2 regions of the Lysinibacillus sp. JK80 genome follow, and region 2 is predicted to be linked to the other one. Evidence: predicted binding sites of a transcription regulator. Region 2 holds the regulator's gene; the other holds the start of a gene.
The links. Region 2 encodes LexA, which represses DNA repair genes until DNA is damaged. Its sites were predicted from a motif close to CGAACATATGTTCG; they were not measured.
Positions count from the first base shown of each region.

Region 1: parE (DNA topoisomerase IV subunit B) is a predicted target of LexA. The motif match lies at 5,124-5,137, and genes of this name have one in related genera.

Region 1 is NZ_CP058997.1:702,784-713,866, forward strand. It holds gene HXV90_RS03680 (GerAB/ArcD/ProY family transporter) at 1-456, opposite strand, end outside; gene HXV90_RS03685 (hypothetical protein) at 488-721, opposite strand; gene HXV90_RS03690 (Ger(x)C family spore germination protein) at 726-1,925, opposite strand; gene HXV90_RS03695 (spore germination protein) at 1,951-3,495, opposite strand; gene HXV90_RS03700 (HesB/YadR/YfhF family protein) at 3,684-3,974, opposite strand; gene plsY (glycerol-3-phosphate 1-O-acyltransferase PlsY) at 3,994-4,596, opposite strand; gene parE (DNA topoisomerase IV subunit B) at 5,158-7,134, shown strand; gene parC (DNA topoisomerase IV subunit A) at 7,131-9,569, shown strand; TPP riboswitch at 9,678-9,788, shown strand; gene HXV90_RS03720 (ABC transporter substrate-binding protein) at 9,942-10,937, shown strand; gene HXV90_RS03725 (thiamine-binding protein) at 10,939-11,083, shown strand, end outside.
Region 2 is NZ_CP058997.1:1,823,078-1,834,160, forward strand. It holds gene HXV90_RS09655 (sensor histidine kinase) at 1-728, shown strand, start outside; gene HXV90_RS09660 (response regulator transcription factor) at 703-1,335, shown strand; gene HXV90_RS09665 (HAD family hydrolase) at 1,381-2,028, opposite strand; gene tkt (transketolase) at 2,138-4,132, opposite strand; gene HXV90_RS09675 (DUF896 domain-containing protein) at 4,259-4,492, opposite strand; gene HXV90_RS09680 (GNAT family N-acetyltransferase) at 4,680-5,213, shown strand; gene HXV90_RS09685 (DJ-1/PfpI family protein) at 5,215-5,748, shown strand; gene HXV90_RS09690 (helix-turn-helix transcriptional regulator) at 6,029-6,220, shown strand; gene def (peptide deformylase) at 6,213-6,788, shown strand; gene HXV90_RS09700 (YneB family resolvase-like protein) at 6,819-7,484, opposite strand; gene yneA (cell division suppressor protein YneA) at 7,481-7,795, opposite strand; gene lexA (transcriptional repressor LexA) at 7,962-8,579, shown strand; gene HXV90_RS09715 (gamma-glutamyl-gamma-aminobutyrate hydrolase family protein) at 8,687-9,409, opposite strand; gene HXV90_RS09720 (prepilin peptidase) at 9,443-10,195, opposite strand; gene HXV90_RS09725 (hypothetical protein) at 10,260-10,952, opposite strand; gene HXV90_RS09730 (PilN domain-containing protein) at 10,949-11,083, opposite strand, start outside.

The DNA of each region.
Region 1 (11,083 bases), 1.1 Mb from region 2:
GATAAACAATGGGAAGAGGATTTCTGCCGAACGGGCAAAGGTCTCAATCCCTAAATAAGCGGCATACATAATAAGGATACTGAACAGTAGGGCAAATGCTAATGTCGGTGTCTCTGGCATAACTTCCGTTTTCATGAAAATACCGATAAAATAAAGTAATTCTCCAGCCGAAAGAAAGGTCATAATCAGGAAACAAATCGCTGTGATTTTCCCGAAAAAACGCCCAAGAATTTTTTCATTGGCCTCGATAAAGTTTAGGGACGGTGTTTGATTGGCCAGTGTTAAAAATAATTTTAGAACCAGTAAACTGAGCAGAACACCAATGCTTGCCGCTATCCAAGCATCTTGCTTAGCGGCACCAGTAATACTCGAAGGGATAATTAAAATCGCTGTACCGATAGAATAGAGAAAGGTAACGATTGTAAACTGTCTTGAACTAATTATCTCTTTTTCCATCAAGCTACCCTCCGTTTCTCAGTCCATCTTTCTATTTTGTGAATGACACAATGTAATCCCTAATCGGTGTGAAGATAAAGGTAATCAAATCTAATGGGCTAGGAATATGGATTTTAAGGGCAATCCCCATATTTAAAGCCGTTCCAATAAATAGCAAAAAGGAGAATACAATAATGGCTTTTCTATCCTGTTGCTTTTTTAGCTTTGGAATAAAAACAAGAGCAACAATGATTGCAATAATCAAGATAGCTACTGCTAGTACCATCTCATTACTCCTCCTTTGGCTTGTTTAATAATGAATTTTGCATCGTACCTGAACCTTGGGTTGTTACCTTTACATGAACAGCCACTGCTAAATCTGGAAAAATGGAAGTCCAGTCATCCTTAATTTTTTTCCACTGCTTTGGATCTGCCCGATGTAGGGCATCCCCAAATCCAAAAACATCGACTTCATATTGCTGTTGAATTTTCTCTACTGTTTTTTCAATGCGGTCATCAATACCCTGGGCTGTTTTTTTATTAACGTAATCAATCGATTTATTTTTGGTAAGATCGATATCACATTCGACCTCTCCAACATTCTGCTCTACATTAATATGGACATCGATTTTCGGTTTCCCGTTTTTAAATGACCCTTTCACCTTTGTAGTGGATTGGGTGATTTCAGTAGACAAGGTCCCTTTATTAGGACAGGCGATGATTTCTATCGTACTTTGAATTTTGTCATTAAGAAAACTAATACTTTTGCTTTCGCTTTCAGTCAGTAGCCCTATATATTTATCCCCTTTAAATACTGCTAAACCTGTATAACGTAATAGCACAGGTGTTTTAACACGTTGCACATTTGTTTGATCTACACCTAATTTCTTATCGCCATGAACTTCAATAGCAGAAATTAACGCCCCTTTATGCTTATTGGTTAACGTATTGACTAATTCATCAATATTAACAGCTATCGTGGAGCCCCAAGCCTTTTCAGAGACATCAAGGGAATTCAAGATTTTATTTGCAGGAACTTTTTCGATGGGTGTTAGTACATTTAATACTTCCTTCGCTGTTGCTTCGTGAGACATAATGACGTCGAAATCCTTACGAAATTCATGGTCCCTTACAATTAAATCAAGTGCATCACTAATGCCTTCTTTCGCGAGATCTTCCCCTAATACAACCACTTGAAGGTGGGCAAAATAAGGTTTTCGAGCTGCAATAGTCGTCATTTTCCGAATGGCTTCAAAGATGGTCTCGCCTCTCGAATGATAGCTAACGACAGGAGAGCGTTGAGTAGAAGCTTGGCGCACTGAGACTTCACTAGGATCAACAATTTGAACTGTAATTTCATATTCCTCATCTATTTTGTCAATGCCAAATGCTACGACTATGGCCAATTCATTTAATTCACGCTTACTCCAGCAGCCACTTAACAGTATTGTGAGGATACATAGTAAGCAAATCCAGTTTATTTTTGCCATATTCCATTCCTCATTTATCCAGTTGTTATTTCCTGCTTTTTACATTGATATATTTATGTCCTCTAACAATATTTTTTTGATTGACCAAACGAGGTCGTGTAAGTAACTTTCTACGCGGGAACAGCACAAACGCATCCTTCTGATCCTGTAATACCAACGGTGCGAATGGGCTTAAATAAGGTACACCAAATGAACGAATGCTACATAGATGAAGAATAATTAGCATAATGCCAAACATTACACCGAATAAACCAAACATAGCAGCTAAAATCATTAATGGGAAACGTAGTACACGAATCGTATTCGATAAGCCATAGGCAGGGAATAGAAAGCTACAAATCGCTGTTAAGGCTACAATAATTACCATTACAGCGGAAACGACGCCTGCATCAACTGCTGCCTGACCAATAACTAAAGTACCTACGATGGATACCGCAGGACCGATTGTTCGAGGCATACGAAGTCCAGCTTCCCTTAAGACCTCAAAGGCAACCTCCATAATAAGCGCTTCTACTACTGCAGGAAAGGGTACGCCTTCCCTTTGTGAAGCAATGCTAATTAACATGGGTGTCGGTAGCATTTCCTGATGAAAGGTAGTAATCGCCACATACAAGGATGGTGCTACTAATGCTAGACTGATACCAAAGAAACGCAAGATACGTACAAGTGAGCTAATCATCCAATGCTGATAATAATCTTCTGCTGATTGTAAAAAGGATGTAAATAGCGCTGGAACGACTAAGACAAAAGGTGTGCCATCAACTAGAATCGCCACTTTGCCATCTAATAATTCACCTGCGATGACATCAGGTCGTTCAGAGTTGTAGACGGTAGGAAACATAGAGTTTTTTGAGTCTTGAATAAAATCCTCAATATAGCCACTTTCCAGAATGCCATCAATATTAATACGATCTAATCGAGCCAATACCTCTGCGACGATTTTGTCACTGGCGATGCCATTTATATACATCACTGCTACATCTGTTTGTGTCACATCTCCGATAACGCGTGATTTTATCCAGAGATTCGGACTTTTTATTTTGCGACGAATGAGCGCTGTATTCGTACGCAAGGTTTCCGTAAAGGATTCCCTCGGTCCGCGAATTACGGATTCCGTCGATGGCTCTGTGACAGCTCGATCCTTGGCACTTCTAGTACTTGTCACAATCCCTTCGGCAAAGCCATCTAATAAAATAACCGTTTCACCATTGAGAATGGCATTGTAGAGTGTTGTGAAATGCTCAATATTCGTCACATCGCCTACCGTTAAATAGGAATTCCGAACATATTGATTAATGGTTGTTATTTCAATATCTTGTTCTTCTTCAATATTTGCCATCAGTTTATCGATAACAGAATCAGAAATAGTCGTTTTATCCGATAAGCCATCAATGGAAATAATGGCGAGGCTATGGGGATCAGTTTCTCCAATCGCAATTTCACGTATGATAATATCATTACTATGCCCTAGTGATTGTTGAATGATTTTTATATTTTTAGATAGGGAAGTATACAATAAATCGTTCGTTGTATGGGATGGGGAGGTCTCGTTATTGTTAGACATGGACATGTGTTTTCCTCCTCAAATGGTCGTTCATTACCTTTAGAATGGACAATTTTTTTGAGAGATAAACGAAAGAGATATGAAAAATCTAGCTATTTGTGGCAATATCACATTCCTTGCAACTTTCGTGTGTCTTGTTTTGTAATAAATAAAAAAACAGTCTGTCCTTTCATGTATGGAAAGGACAGACTGCTTTATGTACGATAGTCGTATTGTAATTCATCATTACTTGTATCAACATCAACATGTAAATTGTGATCGTTAAAGAACCAAAGATCTTTCTCATCAATGTAATAGATAACACCATCAATTTCTGTTTGCACACCTATGGCAATAGGTTCCTCATGTGTCATTCCTAGTGAAAAGCCTTCGTGAAACGGACTTGAGCCACCATAACGTGCATAAAAACGAATTGTATCACCAGGTTCAACTTCCATTTCATGTTTGAACCATTGTAGGGCTTCATCTGTCAATGCAATATTCATTTCAAATGCTCCTCTCTTCCTACAGCCATTTTACCTTTGGTTCGGTGCCGTTTTTAATACGAGCAATATTGGCACGGTGACGATAAATAATAAAGGTAAATAAAAAGGCTACCAAGATGCCTAATGCAAAGTCACCTGTAATAAAATAATAAACGATTGCATAGATAAGCGCTACTAAAGCGGCTATCATTGATGTTAAGCTGACGATTTTTGTGATTTTTAATGTCACAATAAAGGTAATAAATAGTAGGACAAAGAGTGGCCAAGAATAGCCTAATAATACACCAGCTGACGTTGCCACAGCTTTCCCACCACGGAAGTTGGCAAAGATCGGGAACATATGACCGATAACAGCGACAAGACCCAGTAATAAAGAGTGGAGTGTAGTATCAGAGAAAACAGGAAGTGTCACGAGTAAGACAGCGGCAGTTCCTTTTAAGACATCCATCACCGTAACAATAATACCAGCCTTTTTCCCTAATGTTCTAAAAGTATTGGTCGCACCAAGATTACCGCTCCCGTGTTCACGAATATCGGTATTATAAAAAATTTTGCCTATCCATAATCCAGAAGGTATAGAGCCGATTAGATAAGCACATAAAATAATAAGTCCATTGATCATAGTTGGACTCCTTTCATTCATAGTCCATCACTTGGTACTAATAGTTTGTAACAAGTATTTTACACTTTTTCTTGCTAATCTACAATGTTATGAAGGAGATTTCATCCGAAGTCTTGAATCAATACAAAAGAGAATCTATTAGTGAGGACTAGGCTTTTAGACATAAATTTGTAGGAAGCACTAAAACCTTTATAAAAATATAGGCAAAATGGCAATTTTGTCAATCGCTCATTCCTTTGGTAGAATAGAAGTCTAACTTTATCCTGTTTAATCGCAAGGCACGAGTTAGTGTGCTTTTATTTGCAAGCATCACAACTTTATTTTGCAACTAAGTAGGCTTCAATGCGTCAAATGATGATGGAAGCTAGAAGCAGTCTGTCTTGCTCAAATACCAATTTTAAGCAACTGTTGAAGATGTTTACTATTAATAAAAAAGATCAAAACTGTGAGCAAATTTTAAAATTTTATTGGACCTGTCGCTAGCTATTGACAGGAAATGCTATTATTATTAGGATGAGAACATAAATAGAACATGTGTTTGTTTTTTGGAGGGGAATTTTTTTGACGAATAAACAGTCACCTAGCGTCTATAATGATGACGCTATACAAGTATTAGAAGGATTAGAAGCGGTACGCAAACGACCTGGCATGTATATCGGTTCTACGGATGGCCGTGGACTTCATCACCTTGTGTATGAAATCGTAGATAATGCGGTGGATGAAGCACTGGCTGGCTTTGGATCTCATATTATTGTCACAATTCATAAAGATCAAAGTATGAGTGTGCGCGACTTTGGACGTGGGATGCCAACCGGTATGCATAAAATGGGCAAACCGACACCAGAAATTATTTTTACAGTGCTACACGCTGGTGGTAAATTTGGTCAAGGTGGCTATAAAACAAGTGGAGGTTTACATGGTGTTGGTTCTTCCGTTGTGAATGCGCTCTCAACATTTTTAGAGGTGACAATCCATCGCGATGGTAAAAAGTATCGTCAACGCTTTGAGCATGGTGGACAGCCTGTCACAACACTTGAAAATATTGGGCAGACCAAGCAGACAGGAACGCTTGTTCATTTCCTACCAGATGAAACGATCTTCTCTGTCACAAAATTCAATTATGATACGTTAGCAGAACGATTACGTGAATCAGCCTTTTTATTAAAGGGCTTAAAAATTGAATTAATTGATGAGCGCGAGGAAGGCAAGAGCGATGTGTTCTTTTATGAGAATGGCATCGAGGCTTTCGTTGCGTATTTGAATGAGGAAAAAGATGTCCTTCATCCAGTAAAATATGTAGAAGGCGTACAGGATGAAATCGAAGTAGAGTTCGCTTTCCAGTATAACGATGGTTATTCAGAAACGATTTTATCATTCGTTAATAATGTCCGTACACGTGATGGTGGTACACATGAAACGGGTGCAAAGGCAGCATTGACACGTGTCTTTAATGAATATGCAAGAAAAATTGGCCTGTTAAAGGACAAGGATAAAAACCTTGAGGGGACAGATATTCGTGAGGGCTTAGCAGCGATCGTGTCTGTTCGTATCCCAGAGCATTTACTGCAATTTGAAGGACAAACAAAGGGCAAGCTTGGGACAAGTGAGGCTCGTTCTGCAGTAGATAGTGTAGTGTCTGAGCAAATTTTGTATGTGCTAGAGGAAAATGCAGAGTTATCAGCTTCTCTTGTTCGTAAAGCGATTCGAGCGCAGCAAGTGCGTGAAGCAGCTCGTAAAGCGCGTGAGGATGCACGAAATGGCAAGAAAAATAAAAAGGGTAGTACGATTTTATCTGGAAAATTAACGCCAGCTCAGTCACGTAATGCGGCAAAAAATGAGCTGTATTTAGTCGAGGGTGATTCTGCGGGTGGCTCTGCTAAACAAGGTCGTGACCGTACATTCCAAGCGATTCTGCCATTGCGCGGGAAGGTAATCAACACAGAGAAAGCCAAGCTACAGGATATTATGAAAAATGAAGAAATTTCAACGATTATCCATGCGATTGGGGCAGGTGTTGGTACGGATTTTGCGGTGGAGGATTCTGCCTACAATAAAGTAGTCATCATGACCGATGCGGATACAGATGGGGCACATATTCAAGTCTTGCTATTAACATTCTTCTATCGTTATATGCGTCCGCTCATTGAGTCTGGGAAGGTCTATATCGCACTACCGCCGCTTTATAAAGTCTCAAGAGGTACAGGGAAAAAAGAAGTCATTGAATATGCTTGGACAGAAAGTGATTTACAAAAGGCCATCAAGAAGGTTGGAAAGGGTTACATATTACAGCGCTATAAAGGTCTTGGTGAGATGAATGCAGACCAACTGTGGGACACAACGATGAACCCTGAAACACGGACATTGATTCGTGTCACAATCGAGGATGGTGCACGAGCGGAGAGACGTGTCACGACGTTAATGGGTGATAAGGTGGAACCACGTCGTAAATGGATCGAAGCCAATGTAGACTTCGGTATGGAGGATGATTCTAACATTTTAGAGAATGAATTCATCCAACAAGAGGAGGACCAAGCATGAGTAGTACAGAAAAGTTTCAAGATTTACCGTTAGAAGAAGTAATGGGTGACCGTTTTGGTCGCTATAGTAAATATATTATCCAAGACCGCGCGTTGCCTGATGCACGTGACGGTCTTAAACCAGTACAGCGCCGTATTTTATATGCGATGTTTACGGAAGGCAACACACATGATAAGCCGTTCCGTAAATCCGCAAAAACAGTGGGTAATGTAATTGGTAACTATCATCCGCACGGCGATAGCTCTGTGTATGAAGCGATGGTACGGATGAGTCAGGACTGGAAGGCACGTCATATGCTTATTGAGATGCACGGGAACAATGGCTCGGTAGATGGCGATCCTCCAGCTGCAATGCGTTATACAGAGGCGAGACTATCAGCTATTGCCGCTGAAATGCTACGAGATATTGGCAAGAAAACGGTCGAATTTGTGCCAAACTTTGATGATCAGGATATGGAGCCAACTGTATTACCAGCACGTTTTCCTAACCTTTTAGTCAATGGCTCTACAGGAATTTCCGCTGGGTATGCGACAGATATTCCGCCACATGCCTTAGATGAAGTACTGGATGCTGTGTTGATGCGCTTAGACAAGCCTAATGTTACTGTAGATGAATTGATGACGGTGATTAAAGGACCTGATTTCCCAACGGGTGGAATCATTCAAGGTGTTGATGGCATTAAAAAGGCGTATGAAACAGGTCGTGGTAAAATCATCGTCCGTGCACAAGCAGTTGTTGAACCAATTAAGGGTGGTAAAGAGCAAATTGTTATCACTGAGTTACCATATGATGTAAATAAAGCGAATCTTGTGAAAAAAATTGATGAGCAACGTGTAGATAAACGACTAGAAGGCATTGCAGAAATTCGTGATGAATCAGACCGTACAGGCTTACGTGTCGTAATTGAGCTGAAAAAGGATGTACCAGGACAAGGAATTTTACAGTACTTGTTTAAAACAACTGATTTACAGGTAGCTTATAATTTTAATATGATTGCCATTCATAACCGTCGTCCAACGATGATGACATTGCCATTATTGCTAGATGCGTATATTGCCCATCAAAAAGAAGTGGTAACAAACCGTTCCATTTATGATTTACAAAAGGCAAAGGATCGTTCTCATATTGTAGATGGATTAATTAAAGCTCTTTCCATTTTAGATGAAGTCATTGCGACGATCCGTTCTTCTAATGATAAGAAGGATGCGAAGCTTAATTTACAAGCAAAGTTTGATTTTACAGAGGTACAAGCAGAGGCCATTGTAAGCCTGCAATTATATCGTTTAACGAATACGGATATTACAGAGCTACGTCAGGAACAGGACGAGTTAAATAAGCTAATTGCGAAGCTAGAGGGGATTCTACAAAGTGAAGCAAAGCTAGTGCGTGTTATTAAACAAGAGTTACTAGATATTAAGAAACGCTTTACAGAACCTCGTCGCTCGAAGATTGAGCAAGAAATTGAAGAAATCAAAATTACATTGGATGTCCTTGTGCCAAGTGAAGAGGTTGTCGTAACAGTAACGAAGGATGGTTATATTAAACGTACATCCACACGTTCTCATGCCGCTTCAAACGGGCAAGATTTTGCCATGAAGGATTCAGATTATTTATTGTATGAAGCAAATTTAAATACTCAGCACCATCTACTGCTTTTCACAAATCGAGGCAATTATATTTATCAGCCTGTTCATGAGCTGCCTGATATACGCTGGAAGGATCTCGGCCAGCATATTTCAAGTATTGTACCAACAGGGGAAGATGAATCGATTATTGCGGTTTATGGTTTCGAAACATTTGACCAGCCAAATACGTATGTCTTCACAGCCACAAAAGATGGCCAAATTAAGCGCTCACCACTCGCAGACTATGCGGTAACGCGTTATTCAAAGCCAATTAAAACGATGAATGTCAAGGCTGGTGATGCGATGATCTATGCATCATTTGTGACTGATGACGTGGAGCTGATGCTCACAACAGATACAGCCTATGCGATTCGTTTCCCAATGGAGGAACTACCTGTGACAGGTGTGAAAACAGGTGGTGTGAAAGGGATCACACTAAAAGATGGAGAAGCCTTAGTTGGCGTCAATGTATTACAGCCAGATGTTACCCACTATGTAGTGATTGTGACACAGCGTGGGGCCGTGAAGAAAATGAATGTCGCTGAAGTTGAAGTAGCAAGTCGTGCAAAACGTGGACTAAAAGTATTAACAGAGTTAAAAGCAAACCCTCACCGAATTGTGGCAGTTGTTCAAGCAACAGACGAGGAGCAGGTTGTGATTGAAACTGAAAAAGGTGTTCAAGAGATGATTGACGTACAAGCATTGTCTCGTGCGGATCGCCATTCCAATGGTTCATTTAAAGTGGATATTGCAACAGATGGAGCAATTTCTCATGTTGTAACAGCCAAAAAAGAACAGAAACCAAGCTAATAGCATGCCCAGCCTCTTAGGAGCGCTGGGCTTTAAGCTCTATTCAAAAATAGCACCTTGTCATTTAAGTGAAACTATGGGTATAATAATCATCGAAAAGTTCATAGCGAAAGAATGTAGGGGGGCTAGTAATTGCTAGCTGAGATTGTGTCCGGTAGACGCTGACCCTTTGAACCTGATTTGGCTCGTACCAGCGTAGGGAACATCTATTCAAAAAGCAAAGTTTTGAAGATTGATTGCAATACGTCTGGGAGGAATCCTAGGCGTTTTTTTATGTTTTCAAGCAACAGCTTGCCAACATTGTATACGCTTTCTTCTGGTGACAACATTCATTCATGAACACTTTCATATTACAAACTGGGAGGCTTTCGCATGAAAAAATGGTTTTTTATTTTATTGGCAGCACTATTGACATTAGTAGGCTGTAGTGACAAGGATGACAAGCAGGCTGCAGACAAGCTGAAAAAGGTGTCTGTGGTACTGGATTGGACGCCGAATACAAATCATACAGGACTATATGTTGCCAAAAAACTCGGTTATTTTGAGGAACAGGGTTTAGATGTTGATATTATTATGCCTGGTGAGGCGGGCGCAGATCAGCTTGTTGCTTCTGGAAAGGCGGATTTTGGCGTGAGCTATCAGGAAGGCATAACACAGGCACGAGTACAGGATGTGCCGCTGGTCTCCATCGCAGCAATTATACAGCATAATACATCTGGCTTTGCTTCTATTGCTTCGAAGGGCATTACATCGCCAAAGGATTTTGAAGGTAAAACCTATGGTGGTTGGGGCGCGCCATTAGAGCAAGCCGTTTTACAATCACTCATGCAAAAAGAAAAGGCAGATATTAATAAGCTAGATATCGTCAATGCAGGCGATTTAGATTTCTTCACAATGATGGAAAAAGATATTGATTTTGCTTGGATTTATTATGCATGGACAGGAATTGAAGCTGAGCTGCGTGGGGAAAAGATCAATATGCTATATCTTACAGATTATAGTGATCAATTAGATTATTATACGCCAGTTTTAGCTACAAATGAAAAAATGATACAGGACAATCCTGATGTTGTTAAAGCCTTTGTGGCAGCTGCATCGAAGGGCTATGAATACGCAATTGAAAACCCAAGTGAAGCGGCTGATATTTTAATCGAAGCAGCTCCTGATTTAGATAAAGCGTTGGTGCAAAAAAGTCAGGAATGGCTGGCCGATAAATACCAGGACGATGCCAAGCAATGGGGAGAGCAAAAGCTTTCGGTGTGGGAAAATTACGCGAAATGGATGTCTAGCAATCAAGTATTAGAGGGCGAATTTGATGCGAAAAAAGCCTTTACTAATGATTTCTTACCTAAAAAGGAGGCCAAATAAGATGGCAAATTCATTAATCAGTGTACAAATCATTCCGAAGACAGAGAAATATGAAGATGTTATACCATATGTCGATGCAGCAATTGCGGTGATCGATGCTTCTGGGGTGAAATATGAGGTACATCCATTGGAAACAACGATGGAGG
Region 2 (11,083 bases):
CACTTGTCCAAACGAGTGAATTAATTGATACGCAACGTAAAAGTTTACAGCGTTTGTCCAATGAACGGGCTGAGGCCAATGATAAAATTATTCAGGAGCGTATTATTGCTGAACGCCAACGACTAGCTAGAGAACTCCATGATTCTGTGTCACAACAACTATTTGCTGCCTCTATGTTACTATCTGCATTAACTGAAAATGACGAACATGCTACTAGCTTAAAACAGGTGGAGAAAATCGTTCAGCAGGCACAGCTAGAAATGCGTGCATTACTGCTACACTTACGGCCTGTTGCTTTACACAATAAAACATTGGCACAAGGCTTAGAGGAATTGATTATTGAACTTCAGCAAAAAGTTTATTTCCATATAGAATATGAATTAGAAGAAATGGCCTTAACTAAAGCAGAGGAAGATCATTTATTTCGTATTGCACAAGAGGCACTCTCCAATACGCTGCGTCATGCCAAAGCAAGTGAGGTGGAATTACTTCTTGTGGCACGAGACGACTTAGCTATTTTACGAATTCAAGATAATGGTTTAGGCTTTGATGTGGAGGAAGATAAATCCACATCATACGGTTTACAAAATATAGCTGAACGAGCAGTTGAAATTGGCTGCACCTATAAAATTGTATCAGTGCCTGGTGAAGGAACAATTGTAGAGGTTAAAATTCCTTTACAAAAGGAGGAGGTCAATGTCGATGATACAAGTGCTCATAGTGGATGATCATGAAATGGTACGGATTGGTGTGTCAGCCTATCTTTCAGCACAGCCGGATATTACGGTTGTAGGTGAGGCTGAGAACGGTAAAGAGGCTGTGGAACGTGCCCTAGCGCAAAGGCCTGATATTATTTTAATGGATAATGTGATGCCTGTTATGACAGGAGCAGAGGCAACAGTGGAAATATTAGCAGCATGGCCTGAGGCAAAAATCATGATGGTGACTAGTTTTTTAGATGATGATAAAGTATATCCTGCCTTAGAGGCTGGCGCGGTAAGCTATATTTTAAAAACATCTAATGCCAAACAAATTGCAGATGCTATTCGAAAAACGATGGGTGGCGAAACGGTATTAGAGCCAGAGGTCACTTCCAAAATGATGCACCGCATGCGCCACGGCAATAGTACGCCACTATACGAACAATTGACTGAACGTGAAATGGAAGTATTATTGCTAATGGCCCAGGGTAAAGCCAATCAGGAAATCGCTGATGAGCTATATATTGCCTTGAAAACGGTAAAAACACATGTTAGTAATATTTTAGCAAAGCTAGAAGTTCAAGATCGTACTCAAGCCGTCGTCTACGCCTTCCAAAACGGACTTGCTAAATAATCCTACATAAAAAAACTGCATGCTGACATGCAGTTTTTCGTGTTTTTAGAGGTATTTTAGGAGATCATTTACATGGTCCACAATATATGTAGGCTCTTCATTTTTTAATTCTTCTAGCGACCCAAAACCATATGTCACACCGATGGCATCGATTTGATTTTCACGAGCGCCGATTAAATCATATTTTCGATCCCCAATCATAATAAATTGCTCTTTTGGATAGGAATCAAGCTGTTGAAGTACCTCTGCAATAATCTCACCTTTGGCAGAACGTGAACCATCTAAGTGACTTCCTACGACAAGATCGAAATAGGACTCTAGCTGAAAATACTTTATGATTTGCTCCGCAAAGACAGTTGGTTTTGAGGTGGCAATAGTTAGTATATATCCTTGTTGCTTTAAATGAGCTAACAAAGCTGGAATATCTTCATATAGTTTATTTTCAAACATTCCCCTTTCCGTAAATCGTTCTCGGTAATCTCTAATTGCTTGCGTTATTTGTGTATCATTGAATCCATAAATTTCTTGAAAAGATACTTGTAATGGTGGTCCAATGAATGGTTCCAGTTCATCCAAATCATTCACCATGACGCCCGCCTTCTGTAAAGCATATTGCACTGATTTAGTGATTCCTATTTTGGGATCAGATAATGTTCCATCTAGGTCAAATAACACAACTTTATAGTTCTTCATTCGATCACCCTTTTTATGGAGTTTTCACATACTGTGTTTGCCGCTAAAAAAAGTACCACAACACTCAGTTGATGTTTAAATCGCTGAGTATTGTGGTATTTGTTGTAAATTATAGTGCTTTCACTTTTGCTACTACGTTTTCAACAATGAAGCCGTATTTTTCCATTACTAATTCACCCGGAGCAGATGCACCGAACTTATCAATTGCTAGAACATCGCCTTCAAAGCCAGTATATTTATGCCAACCGAATGATGCCCCCATTTCAATTGCAAGACGTTTTGTAACAGCTTTTGGTAGAACAGATTCTTTGTAAGCTGCGTCTTGTTTTTCGAAGCGATCCATAGATGGCATAGAAACAACTGCTACATCTACACCGTCTGCTTTTAATGCTTTTTGTGCTTCGACAGCAAGCGAAACCTCAGAGCCTGTTGCAATTAAAATAGCATCTGCTACTTCTTTTGTAGCTGGAGACACTGTGTAAGCACCCTTTGCTACGCCCTCACGTACTGTTTCAATAGAAGCGTCAAGAACAGGTAAGTTTTGACGAGATAATACAAGAACAGTTGGTGTTTTTTCTGCTGCTACTGCAAGCTCCCACGCAACTGCTGATTCATTTGCATCCGCAGGGCGAATAACAGATAGGTTTGGCATTGCACGTAATGATGCAAGGTGTTCGATTGGTTCATGTGTTGGACCATCTTCCCCTACTGCAATCGAATCATGTGTGAATACATATGTTACAGGAAGACCCATTAATGCAGATAGACGAATTGCTGGACGAACGTAATCAGAGAATACGAAGAATGTACCACCGAATACATTTAAACCACCGTGAAGAGCCATTCCGTTCATAGCAGCACCCATTGCAAATTCACGAACACCAAACCAGATGTTACGTCCAGCATAGTCGTCTGCTGAGAAATCTCCTGCACCCTTCATCGTTGTTTTATTGGAGCCAGCAAGGTCAGCTGAACCACCAAAGAATGAAGGTGTTTTCTTCGCAATAGCATTAATTGCATCGCCTGAAGAAGAACGAGTTGCTACAGATTTACCAGCTTCATATACAGGTAACTCAGAAGCAAAGTCTTCTGGTAATTCACCATTCATCGCTTTCTCGAATTGAGCTGCTAACGCTGGGAATTCTTCTTTGTATGCAGCAAATTTTGCATTCCAAGCTTCCTCTGGTTGTGCGCCTTGCACTTCAGCAGCCGCATTAAATGTATCGTAAACTTCTGCAGGAATTTGGAATGGTTCATGTGCCCACTCATAGGCAGCCTTCGTTAAGACAACTTCATCTGTACCAAGTGGTGCACCGTGAGAATCTGCTTTACCAGATTTATTTGGAGAACCAAAACCAATCACTGTTTTCACTTCAATTAATGTTGGCTTGCCAGTAGATTTTTTGGCTTCTTCAATGGCTGCATTAATAGCATCTACATCTGTACCGTCTGCCACTTTTAAATAATTCCAACCATAAGATTCAAAGCGTTTTTGAACGTTTTCTGAAAATGACTTTTCTAAGTCACCATCTAAAGAAATATCATTAGAATCGTAAAGTACGATTAATTTTTCAAGTTTTAAGTGACCAGCTAATGAACTCGCCTCTGCTGCAACACCTTCCATTAAGTCACCATCGCCACATAACGCAAATGTGTAGTGGTCAACAATGTCATGACCTGGTTTATTGTAAGTAGCGGCTAAATGGCGCTCAGCCATTGCCATACCAACAGTCATAGCGATTCCTTGTCCAAGAGGACCAGTTGTTGCCTCTACCCCTACTGTATGACCATATTCAGGATGTCCTGGTGTTAATGAATCCCATTGGCGGAAGTTTTGAATTTCTTCCATTGGTAAACCATAGCCTCCAAGGTGAAGTAAGCTGTATAAAAGCATTGAACCATGACCTGCTGATAGTACAAAACGATCACGGTTAAACCATTTTGGATTTGCTGGATTATGGCGTAATTGTTTTGTCCAAAGCGTATAAGCCATTGGCGCTGCTCCCATTGGTAAACCTGGGTGACCAGAATTTGCTTTTTCAATAGCATCGATTGACAAAGTTCGGATAGCATTAATTGCTAAAAGATCCGCGTGTTGAGTCATTATATTGTGACATCCTTTCTCGTCCTATATATTGTTCTTTTACAGTTTAGTCAACATTGCTTTAGAAAACAATGCTTTTGTTATACTATTTGCGTTTTCATACATACTTTATTGAATTGTGTCACATTAATTTAGAAATTTATTTTTTTGTGCTTGTTTTACCTTCTCAGGAGTTACATCATTTCCTTCTGCATCTACCACTTTAACGTTTTCAATCGTATCTCGCATAGTTGCTCTAAACGTATCTAAATACTCCTTGCGAAGCGCTGTTCGCTCCTTTGCTTCTTCCTCTGTTAATTGTCCGCTTTTTGCTTTAGCAGATAATTCATTAATTCGGTTAATTTTTTCCTTTGATAACATGGTTACACACCTTTCAGTACCTAGCTTAATGACCTCAGTATGCAAAGTATAGCATGGTTTCCCTTAAAATGCAGTTATACCAACCCTTAAAAACACTTCTTAGCCATTATTTACATGACTTCCAGAAGTTAGAGGTGTATAAATAATAATAAAAGGAAAAATTTGATAGATAATAGGAGGAGCTATCATGAACATCACAACACCTAGACTACTTATTCGAACATTTGAAGCCCAAGATTGGCAGGCTGTTTATAGCTATATGTCCGACAAAACGGTCATGCACTATATGCCAGAGGGTGTGTTGAATGAAGATCAGGTTCAAAATTTCGTAACAGAGAATAGCAACGAGCAAGCAAAACATTTCGCCATTGTTTTACGTGAACAACAGCGAGTCATTGGTCATCTTGTTTTCCACAAATACTTTGGCGACCATACGTATGAAATTGGATGGGTTATGAATCCTGCCTATCATAATCATGGCTATGCTTCTGAAGCTGCTCTGGCCCTATTAGATCACGGCTTTAATAAAATGAAACTTCATCGAATTATTGCCACATGCCAGCCAGAAAATATCGCTTCTTACCGAGTCATGGAAAAAATCGGAATGCGCCAAGAAGGATTTTTCAAAAAATGCATTCCTTATGGAGAGACATGGTGGGATGAATACTATTACGCTATTTTAGAGGAAGAATGGAACAATCTAAAGGTAAGAGGTGTATGAAATGAAGAAAACTGCGGTGTTATTATACCCACAATTTAGTGAATATGAATTGAGTGTTGCTTTGTCCATATTAATGCAAGGCGGTAAACCCATCATCACACTTGGATCGAATACCAAACCTATCAGAGGAGAATCTGGTTTAAATTGTATAGCTGATTTATCCGTGAATGAGGTAGAGCTTGACGATATTGATAGTCTACTATTACCAGGCTGTATGGATATTTCTACATTACAACTTGAAGAGAGCTTAATAGACTTCATTCGTCTTCTATCTGCAAAAGGAGGAATGATTGCAAGTATTTCTAGCTCCCCTTACCTATTAGCAAAAGCAGGGGTCTTAAAGAACAAAAAATATACAGTAGGACTACCTTTAGATGGCATGGAGCAGTTAGGATGCTTTGAACTTCATAACTATTCAGATGAACTAGTGGTACAAGATGGAAATATCATTACAGCAAGAGGAAGAGGTTTTATTCCTTTCGGTATTTGTTTCGGGCATGCGTTAAAGCTAAATTTTGATGAAAATTGGTATTAAGTGATGACTTAAAATCCAAATGTCCAATTAATCGGGCATTTCATGTTATTGAAAAAAGATGATGTCATTAGTAGAATGAGAACTTTTAACAAGGCTGTGGGGTGATTTCCGTTCCGTCAGCGTGCCACAGGAAAGCAAGCAGCCTGCACCGGAAATCAATTTCTCCCCTTCAATTGACTGTTTTGTTTTTCACACCAAAAAATGTCCAATTAGTTGGACATTTTTTAATTCTTATCTTACGATATATGTCTAATACTTTGGACAAAATGGAGGGATCTTTCTGAAGAACATCATCAAAATTTTAAGAAAAAAATTAGGCATAACACAAGCTGCGCTTGCAAAAGAATGTGGAGTTGTGAGACAGACCATTAATAGTATTGAAAATGATAAATATGATCCGACCCTTGAATTAGCTTTTAAGATTGCTAAGGTTCTTAATAGCCGTATTGATGAGGTATTTATCTATGACTAAATTTCACCCAAATTATATGATTACAATGAAGGACTTCGTGAAAGAACACTCAGCAATTTTAAGAAAACAAACTCAAGAAGTGTCGATACCCGTGACCAATAAGGACCGAAATACCCTCCTAGCCATGCTACAATATCTGAAAAATAGCCAAAATCCAACGCTAGCAAAAAAATATAAGCTTCGCCCTGGAAGTGGACTCTCTGCTAATCAAATTGGCGTAGATAAACGAATGTTTGCTGTACTCTTTGATGACCAAGAAATAATGCTGATTAACCCTAAAATAATGAGTCATTCCCTTAATATGATTTATCTACCGGAAGGAGAAGGCTGTCTATCTGTAAATCGACCTGTCCCTGGTTTTGTACCGAGATATGAGAGAATTAAAGTCAAAGCTTACGACATCGATGGACATGAAATTATTGTACAGTTACAGGGCTACGGGGCCATCGTTGTACAGCATGAAATCGATCATTTAAATGGCATCATGTTTTATGACCGAATAAATAAAGAGCACCCTTTCCAACTGCCAAATCATGTTATCATCGAAAGCTTTTCTTCCCTTCAGTAGTTTTTTACAAAAAAAAAATTAGCAGGAATATTATTTTCCTGCTAATCTTTCTTGGTGCTCTTGGAAACGACGATGTACTGTCGCCTTACTTACCTCAAAGCCTAACCCTCTAAGCGTTATAGAAATTTCTTCAAAGGTAAATCCACGTTTGCGTAGTTTCACAATTTCCTCTACAGGTAGATCTTTTCGCTCCTGCCCCTGCGGATTACCTCGATTCGATAAATTATTTTCTGGACGATAACCGTTTTCTACAGCACGTCGCATACCTCGTCGAATTTTAGCATTATGGATTCTACGCTGATATTCCTCTACAATCGCTAAAATTTCAAGCAGCATCGTATCCATTTCATTTAATTGGACTGGGCCTGCATCACGCATAGAAAAAACATCAGTTGCTGACTTTTGTAATAAATGTAATACAGCCATCCTTGCATTGCCTCGTCCTAAACGAGTTTCATCTTGGACAAAAAGAGCATTAATGTTCTTATCTTTTATAAAATCAAGCATTTCTAGCAAGCCTTCACGTTCTACATCATAGCCACTATGTTGATCTTTAAACACGCCCTTCACCGCATAGCCTTGCTCTTTAGCATAGCGCAGCAACTCTTCCTGCTGGCGCTCTAATGAGGAGCTTTGTGTTTCTTTTTCAGTACTTACGCGACAATAGACAACAGCCGATAGTTGATTATTTATCATTGTTCATTTCTCGCAATTTCGATAGTATTGATGGGACTGGCTTGATCACTCACTACAGGAATAACTAGAGATTTTCCCGCTACAATTTTAATATCTGCTAGTTCATTTTCAGTTTTTACAAGCTTTATCCAATCATCAGTACTCATTTTACCACGATATTGCTCGGCTAACGACCACAAGCTATCCCCATGTTCGATTTGAATTTCTGCGTAACTAACTTTTCCTGGATCAGTAATGTAAAGGTATGCTGCAAATAATAAACAAGCTCCTATTAAAATTGAGATATGTGTGTTTTTCTTAAACCATGTCATAATCATTACCCCTTTTTAAGAATGTTTGTTCGGAATGTATGTTCCCATAATAAAGCGAACAAACGTTTTTGTCAAACACTTTTCGAACCTATGTTTGCATACATGTTCGCATTCTGTTATACTATCAAATAAGAAGAATGATTTTAGAAAAAAGAGGTGAGCACTCATGAAAAAAGTTTCGAAAAGACAAGAGGACATTTTAGCTTTCATTAAGGAAGAGGTACGAGCTAAAGGATATCCACCATCAGTACGTGAAATTGGTGAAGCAGTTGGACTTGCTTCCAGTTCAACTGTTCATGGACATTTAGCTCGATTAGAACAAAAAGGCTTTATTCGTCGAGATCCAACAAAGCCACGCGCAATTGAAATTTTAGAGCCTGAAGAATCCATTCAAAAACAACAGGTGATCCATGTCCCACTTGTCGGGAAGGTTACAGCTGGTTCTCCAATTACAGCAATTGAAAATATTGAAGAATACTTCCCATTACCCGATACGTATGGCACAAGTGAAGATCAATTGTTCATGCTAGAAATCATGGGGGAATCAATGATTGAAGCTGGGATTTTAGATGGAGATTTAGTCATTGTAAAACAAAAGGCAACAGCTAATAATGGGGATATTGTTGTAGCTATGACAGCTGAGGATGAAGCAACTGTAAAACGTTTCTTTAAAGAGAAAAACCATTTCCGTTTACAGCCTGAAAATTCTTCTATGGAACCAATTATAGTCGATCAAGTTTCTATTTTAGGACAAGTTGTAGGTCTTTACAGACGTGTACATTAACGATTAAAGCAGATTTTGAGGATTATGTTCCTTCTAAGAGCATGTATCCTCTTTTTTACGCAAAAAAAGAATCCACATATGATTGGATTCTTTGTACAATGCCTCTTCTAAGCTTCCTTCTTAAATTTTAAGCTCGCTTCAATAAAGGCTGAAAATAGCTTTTGAGCACTCTCATCTCCTGCTATGGCTAGTTCCTCAGGATGCCACTGAACAGCTAAGCAAAATGGCATCTCCTCATGAACTACCGCTTCGATAATACCGTCGTTAGATTTTGCCGCTACTTTTAATTTTTCTGCTAAAACATTCACCGCTTGATGATGAAATGAATTCACTGCTATTTTCTCTTGTTCAACGATAGTCGCTAATAGATTGTCAGCAATAACCTGTACAGAATGGGTAGCTACAGCTCGACCTGATTGCTGCATATGTTGGAGTAACTTGGTACTAAAGTGATCACTATCAATATCCTGATATAAGGTACCACCTAATGCAACATTTAGTATTTGAATTCCTCGACAGATCCCGAAAATAGGCATCTTACGTTGGAATGCGGCTTCAATCAATGCTAACTCAATCGTATCTCGCGCTGGATGAATTTTTCCAAGCTTTAATGAAGGCTCAGCCCCGAATAGAAATGGGTGCACATCATGACCACCTGATAATAATAAACCGTCTGTAAGGGCTAAAATCTGGGCTGCCTCTTCTTCTACTCCAATTGGAATAATCAGTGGAATTCCACCTGCTTCAATGATGCTTTTACTGTAAGCAGCATTTAATCGAGAGGATAAATCATCCTCAACAAAGGCTGTAATACCAATAATCGGTTTCACTTGCTTCCCTCCAAATTCTTGAAAATTGCACAATTACCAAAAGCCTAGATACCAATTAATTAATACATCGCCATAGAAATAAACAATAACTGCGGCCAATGCAATAGATGGCCCAAACGGAATGGGTGTTTTTCTCCCCTGTTTGTTTTTCGATAACATGGTAATCCCGACAATCATACCAATAACTGCAGCTAAAAATAGCGTTAACAGTGTATCAATCGTACCCAGAACGAGACCAATTAAAAAGAATAATTTAATATCGCCTCCACCCATGCCACCGTTTGATAGCACAGCAATGATATATAATATGCCAAAACCAACCACAGCACCCACTAGAGAGTCCCACCACGGTGTTAATGGTGACAGCACTCGTCCAATAGCTAGCAAAGGTAAAAAGAATACTAACACCTTATCTGGAATTAGCATATAGGCTAAATCTGATACAACGATAATAACTAATAAGGAGATAAAAAAGAGTGCTACTATCAATTCTATGCCCCAGCCTAGCTGCCAATAAGCAAAGGCAAATAATACACCTGTCATTAATTCTATGACTGGGTAAACCCAAGAAATTTTATTGCCACAACCACGACATTTTCCTCCTAAAAATACATAAGACAAAACTGGTACTAAATCAAGCGCCGTCAGTCGTCTCTGACATTTTGGACAATGTGAAGGAGGATGTACAATCGACTCCTTCTGTGGTACACGTAAGCCAACTACATTATAAAAAGAGCCAAAGACAAGTCCAAATAAAAAAATAAAGATCGTATAAGCCATTTCCAATTTTATGTCCTCCTAAACCAATAGGCGCCCATACAAATGCAGTATGGTGCGCCTATCAATAAAGTTATTGTTGTTCTTCGTAATAGAACGTTGTCACTTGCACTGTTGCCTTTAACGTAAGATCTGCATCTTTCTCAAGCTGTGCCTGCTCTCCAGGCAATTTAAATTCAATCTTATCGGTTTTCATGACACGCTCTAATTGTTCAACCTCCTGTAAAAAGCTTTCAAGAGAATTAAAATCAAGCGCACCCACCTCTAATATAAAAGTAACAAGCTTTAAATTAGTTGGTAAAGAGTCCTTCGAAAGAGATGCAATCGGTGTAGTAGTCTCCTTGTTCTCCTGATCACCATTGACCTCTGCTTCAGCCTGCTCCAACATATTAAGATCATTCGATACATCTGAAGGTGTCACAGTGCCGTCCTCACCTTGAACAGTTAAAGACAGTATACGAGTTCCTGTCACCTCTTCAATCTCAGCTAAATCAAGAATAATCTTTTCAACGGCTCTTGTTGCAGGTAGCTTTTGTCTTAAGGCTAATATATTGATAGTAGGTTGTCCCTGCTCTTTGTCTAATTGTGCTAGTTGTTCTTTGACACTAGCTAATTCTTGCTGCACCTGCAATACATTACTCTCTTTTTCATTCACTTCATCCAATTTTGGTGAAAGCAAATAATAATACAGCGCAAATAAAATAGCAGCTATCAGCGCCAGTAACAAGATCATAGATGAATTTTTACTACTCGTTAATTTATTCATGAGCGTCGTCCTCCAGCTAAATACATAAAATCGATTGTCGCTGTAATGGACACTGAATATCGCGGTACTTCTTTAAATTTTTGTTGGGGTGTTAACACCCTTTGTTCACCTAGCTCTATTTCAAAGTTTGA